One region of the Shewanella sp. 10N.286.51.B8 genome, then DNA from elsewhere that is predicted to be linked to it. Evidence: predicted binding sites of a transcription regulator. Region 1 holds the regulator's gene; the other holds the start of a gene.
The links. The regulator ArgR, encoded in region 1, controls arginine synthesis, uptake and breakdown. The targets are predictions, from matches to a motif close to ANTGAATANNTATTCANT.
Positions count from the first base shown of each region.

Region 2: AB4160_RS03910 (OadG family protein) is a predicted target of ArgR. The motif match lies at 2,952-2,969, and genes of this name have one in related genera.

Region 1 covers NZ_JBFRKG010000018.1:16,398-21,229, reverse strand. The annotation lists gene AB4160_RS08015 (M13 family metallopeptidase) at 1-383, opposite strand, end outside; gene rsuA (16S rRNA pseudouridine(516) synthase RsuA) at 668-1,357, shown strand; gene argR (transcriptional regulator ArgR) at 1,447-1,917, opposite strand; gene mdh (malate dehydrogenase) at 2,223-3,158, shown strand; gene AB4160_RS07995 (SDR family NAD(P)-dependent oxidoreductase) at 3,276-4,175, opposite strand; gene AB4160_RS07990 (thiol-disulfide oxidoreductase DCC family protein) at 4,232-4,621, opposite strand; gene AB4160_RS07985 (efflux RND transporter periplasmic adaptor subunit) at 4,792-4,832, shown strand, end outside.
Region 2 covers NZ_JBFRKG010000007.1:255,574-260,405, reverse strand. The annotation lists gene AB4160_RS03920 (sodium ion-translocating decarboxylase subunit beta) at 1-774, opposite strand, end outside; gene oadA (sodium-extruding oxaloacetate decarboxylase subunit alpha) at 783-2,570, opposite strand; gene AB4160_RS03910 (OadG family protein) at 2,588-2,836, opposite strand; tRNA gene AB4160_RS03905 (tRNA-Arg) at 3,597-3,673, opposite strand; tRNA gene AB4160_RS03900 (tRNA-Ser) at 3,743-3,834, opposite strand; tRNA gene AB4160_RS03895 (tRNA-Arg) at 3,841-3,917, opposite strand; tRNA gene AB4160_RS03890 (tRNA-Arg) at 3,939-4,015, opposite strand; tRNA gene AB4160_RS03885 (tRNA-Arg) at 4,049-4,125, opposite strand; tRNA gene AB4160_RS03880 (tRNA-Arg) at 4,158-4,234, opposite strand; tRNA gene AB4160_RS03875 (tRNA-Ser) at 4,256-4,347, opposite strand; gene csrA (carbon storage regulator CsrA) at 4,575-4,778, opposite strand.

The DNA.
Region 1 (4,832 bases):
CGGTAAAGATCGGCCACTTTTTGCTCATCAGTACCCATTTTAAGATCTGGGTTTGCACTGACATCTTCGATGATGGCTTTAACGTCGTCACGGGCATTTTCGCGCAAGTCGTAAAAGGCGCCGATATTGGTGCGGTCACCAGGGATTTCCGCGGTGTTTAACCAGCCGCCATTTACGTAGAGGTAAAAATCATCTTGTGGGCGAACTGACTTGTCCATATTGTCAAAGCTAATACCTGAGGTAAGGGCTTTTTCAACGGCAACTGCGGTTTCTGTTTTAGCGACTTCTGGTGCTGCGGATTCAGTGACTGCTTTATCTGAATTGCAGGCACTAAGGCCTGCGATAAGTGAGGCGCAAAGCCCACCGATAACTAGCTTTTTCATGTTGTTTCCCTATGCATTGAAGAGTGAAGCCTTTTTATCGGCCTTAATTTTGAGCTGTTTTTATTGTTCACTGCCTTAAGACAGTTTTATGTGACCAACATGTTAAGTCTTAACAGGGGCACTTAACAAGGGCTAAGGCTAGGCTTTTAGTGATAAATTGAGCATTTATTGACTGTGTTGTGTAACTAAAAATTACCAGAATGTTACAGTGGCCATTTATCGTTTTCTATTTGCTAGCCAACAGCTCATAATAGCGACCAATTAGTTTTCACTTGGTTTTATATATGCGTTTAGACAAATTTATCTGCGAGAGCACCGAGCTGACTCGTTCATTAGCAAAAAGAGTTATCAAGTCAGGTGAAGTGACCTGTAATGGTGACGTGGTTAAAGACGCGAGCTTTAAAGTGAAAGATGATACTGAAGTGTGTATCGAAGGTCGTCAAATTAAGATCGTGGGCGAGCGCTACATCATGATGCACAAGCCTGTTGATACCATTTGCTCAACCATTGATGAAGAATATCAATCGGTGTTGGGATTAATGGATATTGAAAAAGTCGATACCCTGCATATTGCTGGGCGTTTAGATGTGGACACCACAGGTTTGGTGCTGATCACCAGCGATGGCCAGTGGTCACATAAAATCACCTCACCTAAAAAAGATTGCGGTAAACGTTACCTTATCGAAGCTGCTGCATCACTTGATCCTGCATTGGTGGAAACCTTTGCCGAAGGGATCCAATTAAAAAGTGAAGACGGCTTAACTAAACCGGCGCTGCTAGAGATCATTGATGAATACCATGCCAGATTAACTATCAGCGAAGGTAAGTACCATCAAGTGAAGCGTATGTTTGCTGCTGTGGGGAATCGGGTGGTCAATTTACATCGTGAAGCTGTGGGTGAAATTGAACTTGATGCTGATTTAGAAGAAGGCGAATGGCGTTTTCTCACCGATGCTGAAATCGCCTCAATTTAACACTTACGCACTGTTAAAACCAAAAAAGCAGCCTAAGGCTGCTTTTTTAATGGCTCAATAAATCGTGAAGGTGTTATTTGCTAAGAGGGCTATTCACTATAGCCAAACAGTGATTTTACCGTTTCTAAGGTATCATCAATGGTTTTGATACTTGAAGGACAAATAAAGATAGTGTCATCACCAGCAATAGTCCCCAAAATCCCTTCAGGCTTACCTATCGAGTCTAATAATCGGGCAATAAGCTGCGCTGCGCCGGGGCTGGTTCTGACTACGATCATCGCTTGGTTATGATCCACATCCAATACCAAGTTTTTAACAGGGCTGCCTGCTGTTGGCACACCTAACTCAGCGGGTAAACAATATACCATTTCTTGCTTAGCATTACGGGTACGTACTGCACCAAACTTACTTAGCATACGGGAAACTTTTGACTGGTTAATATTGCCAAAACCTTCTGCTTGCAGTGCGATTACGATTTCACTTTGGCTACCAAAGCGCTCTTCCTTTAATATCGACTTAAACGTCTTTACGAGTTCATCCTGATTCTTAGTCGCTGGCATATTTTTTTCGTCTTATAGTAATTTTTAAAAAGAATAGATTTTATTCAAAAAAGTAGCTCATTCTGAATAGATAAACGCATCAAGTCAAGAAATAAGCTAAATTGGTGAATAAAAATTCATTTTAGCTATTACTGGCTAAATTAGTCATTATTTATATACATATCATAGAATAAGGAAATTAGTGTGATCTACTAAGGGATAATTGAAATCCTCGCTGTGATCCAGTAATGTGACGCCACAATAAAACATGATCTGTGTCACAGACCAGACTGAAGTCAATCACTAGAACGTAATTGGAGATCATCATGAAAGTAGCTGTACTTGGTGCTGCTGGCGGTATCGGCCAGGCCTTAGCTTTACTATTAAAAACTCAACTTCCTGCAGGTTCAGAGTTGTCTTTATATGACATCGCTCCTGTTACTCCAGGTGTTGCAGTTGACTTAAGCCACATCCCTACAGATGTAAAAGTGGCTGGTTTTGCTGGTGAAGACCCAACTCCTGCGCTAGTTGGCGCTGATGTTGTTCTTATCTCTGCAGGTGTTGCGCGTAAGCCTGGTATGGATCGCTCAGATCTATTTAATATCAATGCGGGTATCGTAAGAAACCTTATTGAAAAAGTGGCGGCAACTTGCCCTAAAGCATTAATTGGCGTTATCACTAACCCAGTAAATACTACTGTTGCTATTGCGGCTGAAGTACTTAAAAAAGCAGGTGTTTACGATAAGAACCGTTTATTCGGTGTGACGACACTTGATGTTATCCGCTCTGAAACCTTCATCGCTGACCTTAAAGGGCTAAACGTTGCTGATGTAAACATCAACGTTATTGGTGGCCACAGTGGTGTGACTATTCTGCCACTTCTTTCACAAGTTGAAGGCGTAAGCTTTACTGATGAAGAAGTTGCAGCGCTAACAACACGTATCCAGAATGCGGGTACTGAAGTTGTTGAAGCTAAAGCGGGTGGCGGTAGTGCGACTCTGTCTATGGGTCAAGCGGCATGTCGCTTTGGCCTATCATTGGTTCGCGGCCTACAAGGCGAAGCTAACGTGGTTGAATGTGCTTATGTTGATGGCGGCAGTGAACATGCTGACTTCTTCGCACAACCTGTATTACTTGGTAAAAACGGCGTAGAAAAAGTATTACCATACGGCGATGTTAGCGCATTTGAAGCTAATGCCCGTGATGCAATGCTTGATACATTAAACGGCGACATCAAACTTGGTGTTGAGTTCGTTAAGTAAATTTAAGCTTATCAATTATTGATAACTTTATTTACCGATAAAAATGCGAAGCCTTTGGCTTCGCATTTTTGTTGCTGACAGGCTAAAGTTGCTGCAAGGGAAAAAGACCTAAGCCCTTTACCAACTAATCAGTTTTCCTTGCCAATCAATAAAGCTGGCTTGTCCATCGTAGTAAATTCGGTCAATTTCAGCGTTGTCATCTTCACTACTTTCGCTTCCAGCTTCCTTAATTGCGTTATTGATATTCAGTAATTGCGACGCGACAAATTCAGCAGTAAATAATTTTTCAGCGGGAACTTTGGCCTGAAAAGGTTTGGATAATGGGGTGTCTGTGGTGCCGGGATGAAAAGCAATGAGCTTTACGTTTTTGGCACGCCGAGCATATTCAATCGCCGCGGTTTTAATTAGCATGTTTAGCGCAGCTTTTGAAGCGCGATAGCTATACCATCCTCCCAAGCGATTATCACTAATACTGCCTACTCGGGCGCTGAGCACATTAATAATACAGCCCTGTTTACCTGCAACCAGTTTGACTAAATGCTGTAGCCACAGCATAGGGGTAATGGTGTTTGACTCAAACAAAGCCTGCATTGCCTCAGGGTTAACATCTTCTAAGCGCTTTTCAGGGGCTATTGTTTTAAAGGGGAGAGTTTTAGAAACTGTGTTTTCTGAGGCGCTCCCTGTTGCTGCGCCAGTCATTTGATACTGATTGTGCAATCTGCCATTACAAATAAATACCCGAGTAATTTTACCTTTAAACGGCTGCAATTGCTGGCACAGTGTGGCAATGGCGTCTGCTGAATAATCGCAGCTAATATGTTGCTGAGTTATGGGGTTAGTACTTTCATTAGCCAATTTCGTCTCAGCAGTTGCAGATTGGCTGATACTGATGAGGTGCTTTATGTCAGTTGCCGCATCTTGCTTAATCAGTGCTGCAATAATGGCCTTTGCAATCCCAGAAGATGCACCAATGATTAACGCAACTGAGCCTGAATTTGCAGTGAATGATTGGCTCAAGTAAATCTCCTTGGGTTGATGGCTGATTGTAGCTATGGCTTTAAGCAGTTAACTCACTATTTGATGCTACAGCTACCATCTTCACAGCGCTGCTTACCGGTTAACAGGTAGGATAATTTGTAGCGGTGTTTTGCAAAACCAAGATAAGCCACATCGGCTAATGGTTTGATGCAAGGTAAGCGCAATAACTGTACCCATTGATGTTTTCCTGTAAGTGCCCAAGCTTTTGCCGTCACATCCAGTCCCAGTAATATTTCGCCATGGTTGGTTTCTGCATGCAAAATTTTGTTGGCTTTTTCTAAGTCGATATGGGGATACTTTTCGGCAAAACCGTCTTGGTTTAAATCAGCCAGCTCAATTTTGTGCAAGCGGTCATGTTGCTTTAATTGTTGCATTTCATTGCTGCATAAGGGGCAGGCACTGTCGTAAAAAATCCGTAATTCCATCTCGATACCTCTATGGTTAATTACTAAGTTCTAAATTAACTCAATAAGTTACTACAATGAACAATACGTCAAATGTGCTTGTTTAGATCTTTGTTGCTGGCTTATAGTCGCTATTATTGTAAGTTTTTGAATGTTATTATCTAGTTAACTAAAATGTTTCGGAGCAAAAAATGAAGAAGCCCTGTAAATTTTCTTCTTTACTCGTGTTCTC
Region 2 (4,832 bases), on a different contig from region 1:
AAGCTCGTTTTGCGCGGTAGAAGATAGTCTATCAACCACGCCAGACTCACGCATTAAGTTACCTAAACAGAACATGCCCACTAAAGGCGACGCCGCTGGTAGGAACAAAATCGTTAGACCGACAACCATCAAGGGAAAGATAATTTTCTCTTTCTTACTGACTTCACGTAGCTGCTCCATTTTGATGCTACGCTCTGACTCATTGGTTAATAGACGCATAATTGGCGGCTGAATTAACGGCACTAATGCCATGTATGAATAAGCTGCAACAGCAATCGCACCTAATAAATCAGGGGCTAGTTTTGAGGCTAAGAAAATCGCAGTTGGACCATCTGCACCACCAATAATCGCAATGGCTGCGGCGTCAGTCATGCTGAACTCAAAACCCGGCACCACATTAAGAGCAATTGCACCTAATAAAGTCGCAAATATCCCGAATTGGGCTGCAGCGCCCAACAATAAGGTTTTTGGGTTAGCGATTAATGCACCAAAATCGGTTAATGCCCCCACGCCCATGAAAATCAGTAATGGAAATATGCCGGTCTCAATGCCCACATGGTAGGCGTACCAAAGTAAGCCGCCTTCTTCAGTGAAACCCGCATTTGGAATATTCGCCAGTATGGCACCAAACCCAATAGGCAATAATAGTAATGGCTCGAAGCCTTTTGCTATTGCGAGATACAGTAATAAACCGCCTATTGCCATCATAAATAATTGATCAAGAGCGAAGTTAGCAATGCCTGTCTCAGACCAAAAGGCCAGTAATCCTTCCATGCTATCTCCTACGCTAATGCTAACAATGGTGAACCAACCGAAACGGCATCACCTTGCTTAACTGAAATATTTTTGATGAAACCTGTTATTGCTGCGCGCACTTCAGTTTCCATTTTCATTGCTTCAAGGATTAACACCACATCACCTTCATTGACGTGATCGCCATCGTTTACCAATACTTTAAAAATATTACCCGACAGCGGTGCATTCATGGTGGCTTTCACTTCATCGCTCACAGGTGCAGCAGCAACAGTTGGAGCAACGGCAGCAGGTGCTGCTGATGTCGGCACGATCTGGCTGATATCGCCTCCTTCGCTTACCTCAACCACAAAGCTTTGTCCTTGCACATTAACAGTGTAGGTTTCAGCGCCTTTTTCAGCTTTAGCCGCAGGCACGGCCATATCATCAGCACTTGGCACTGGCTCAAAGGCATCAGGGTTACCGCGATTAGTCAGGAACTTAAGACCAATTTGATTAAATAGGGCATAGGTCATTACATCATCATCAGTTTCTGCGGCTAATGTAATACCGTCTTTCTTAGCGATGTCAGCAAGCTCGCTGCGAAGCTTATCTAATTCAGGTTCAATTAAATCTGCAGGGCGACAAGTAATAGCCTCTGCGCCATTTAATACCCGTGCTTGCAGCTCGGCATTAACCGGAGCCGGCGTTGCACCGTATTCGCCTTTCAGTACACCTTCGGTTTCTTTAGCTAAGGTTTTATAACGCTCGCCCATTAAGACATTAATCACTGACTGGGTGCCGACAATTTGCGAGGTTGGTGTAACCAATGGCAAAAAGCCAAGATCTTCACGCACACGAGGGATCTCTTCTAACACCTCATCCATTTTATCTGCAGCGCCCTGCTCTTTGAGCTGGTTTTCCATGTTAGTTAACATGCCACCTGGCACTTGTGCACGAAGAATACGTGAATCAATGCCTTTAAGCGCCCCTTCAAAACGGGCATATTTCTTACGTACTTCTCTAAAGTAAGCGGCAATTTCTTCTAATGCTGCCATGTCGTAACCCGTGGCGCGGCCCGAGTCTTCTGCCATAGCAACTAATGTTTCAGTAGCTGAATGGCCATAGGTTTGGCTCATGGTTGAAATCGCGGTATCAAGAATATCAACACCAGCCTCAATGGCTTTTTGATAGGTTGCAGTACTTAAACCCGTTGTAGCATGACAATGCATAGAAACGGTTAAGTCAGTTTGAGATTTTAAACGGCTGATAAGGTCATAAGCTTGCATTGGCTTAAGTAAGCCTGCCATATCCTTGATGCACAGTGAGTCACAGCCCATGTCTTCAAGGTTTTTAGCCATATCAACCCAAGTATCCACGTTATGAACTGGGCTACTAGTAAATGAAATCGTACCTTGTGCATGACCGCCGACTTGCTTAACTGCTTTAACCGCAGTTTCTAAGTTACGCACATCATTCATGGCATCGAAAATTCTGAAAACATCAACACCATTGGTATGGGCACGCTCAACAAAGCGGGTCACCACATCATCGGCGTAATGACGATAGCCTAATAAATTCTGACCACGCAATAGCATTTGCTGTGGTGTATTTGGCATCGCCTTTTTCAGCTCTCTGATACGATCCCAAGGGTCTTCGCCTAAATAACGAATACAAGAATCAAACGTAGCACCGCCCCAAGACTCTAAAGACCAAAAACCAATTTTATCCAGTAAAGGTGCAATAGGTAACATATCGTCTAAACGTAAGCGCGTGGCTAAAATAGATTGATGGGCGTCTCGTAATACTACATCTGTTAACGCTAAAGGCTTGCTCATGATAACTCCTAAACGATTTAATCTTTGGCACGATACTGGTGAATAGCAGAAGTGATAGCTGCTATTAACTTAGGATCAATTGATGTCGCAGCTGCGGGTACAGGTGTAGGCGCATTAGCAACAACAGGCTGAATGTCTGACTGACATAATCTAGCTACAAGATTAATGCCGATAATTAATATGCTTAAAAATATAAAAACTAAGCTCATCCCCATTATCATCATGCCCAAGGCATCCAATAATTGCTCGGATATTGATGATGTCATAAACCCTCTCTTGTCATTATGTGCAATTAAAAATTGCCCACAGGATCAGTTCCAATGTTTACACGTCAATAACGTCTGCTGAATAAATTGCACCAAAACGATGCGGCATCAACAAAAGGAATAATTATTCATTCAGCATAAGCTGTTTTTATTCCATTAAAATCCACCAGTTCAGCGATTAAACTACCCTGTGATTTATTATCGACGAAAAATATAACCAATCTATAACAATTAATCCAACACCTTGTAAATTGGTCAGACCAAAATTAATAAGATTAAGCCCACCTTGATGATAATTCGATAAAAATAGCTCACATATAATGAAGAATCTTCATTTTTGATTACTTTATCAGGAAAATGATAAGGTCATGACAAGATCTATATAAAAAGAGATATCAGAAATAAGAACAGCTATATTCACCAAAAATGTGCAGATGCTCTATTTAGCATAAATATGTAGTGGTTTTTGTAATTTATGGCTCATCATCAAGCTGTAATTAAAATAAAAGCATACAAAACTAATTAACCAAGCTAAGTACAATTAATCAACTAGAGTGAACGTACTAACCAGCATGACTGAAGGATTTATCCAAATTTTGATGTAGTTCATTTCGACTTAAGATCTAAAGCAGGTTAGCGACATTTGAGTGAGTGTGAAGTAGGTATATTGGCAGGAAAACTTAAAGTCACTTTAATATGACTGACTGGATTTTAGGCATAAAAAAAGCCCTGTAGATAACTACAGGGCTTTTTCTAATACTGGTGCGGATGGGAGGATTCGAACCTCCGACCGCCTGGTTCGTAGCCAGGTACTCTATCCAGCTGAGCTACATCCGCAAAATTTTTACTGCCAATCTTTACTCAGTGCTAATTGAGCTTAGTTGCATATTTAAAATATGCAAATAATGGCGGAGAGGGAGGGATTCGAACCCTCGATGGGAGTTAAAGCCCATACTCCCTTAGCAGGGGAGCGCCTTCGGCCACTCGGCCACCTCTCCGAATTATGGTGCGGATGGGAGGATTCGAACCTCCGACCGCCTGGTTCGTAGCCAGGTACTCTATCCAGCTGAGCTACATCCGCATAATTAGGTACTATTTTATATGGTGCGGATGGGAGGATTCGAACCTCCGACCGCCTGGTTCGTAGCCAGGTACTCTATCCAGCTGAGCTACATCCGCATATATAAAATTTACAGCTTTTAAATTATTTAATGGTGCGGATGGGAGGATTCGAACCTCCGACCGCCTGGTTCGTAGCCAGGTACTCTATCCAGCTGAGCTACATCCGCTCATTAAAAAATTTAAACACAACAATAGAAAATGGTGCGGATGGGAGGATTCGAACCTCCGACCGCCTGGTTCGTAGCCAGGTACTCTATCCAGCTGAGCTACATCCGCATCGTTTACTATTTTAAGAAATGGCGGAGAGGGAGGGATTCGAACCCTCGATGGGAGTTAAAGCCCATACTCCCTTAGCAGGGGAGCGCCTTCGGCCACTCGGCCACCTCTCCGTTTCTTGGCGCACATATTACTGTTTGCCGAAAATAAGTCAAACCTTTTTCAGCATCTTATATTCATTTGAACTGTTTTTGAGCACATTGATGAGTTAAGCCACAATTATCATCAATTCATTTAAAAAAATTTGTATTTTTTTTAGCAAACAATCTTAAATAGTCTAAAAACAATAAAGCCAGCTTTCGCTGGCTTTATTGGTAAATCGCAAACAATGTCTGATATATCAGAAATTGCCACCATCTTCAGGTGTAACGTTGCCAGATTTTTCAGACTGGATACGTTGATAAATTTCTTCGCGATGAACTGATACTTCTTTAGGTGCATTCACACCGATACGTACTTGGTTACCTTTTACACCTAGTACAGTAACAGTCACTTCATCACCTATCATTAATGTTTCGCCAACACGGCGAGTCAAAATCAGCATTCGATTGCTCCTTTAGTCCAATCAGCATACACCAGCTTCTATCCGTAATATGCG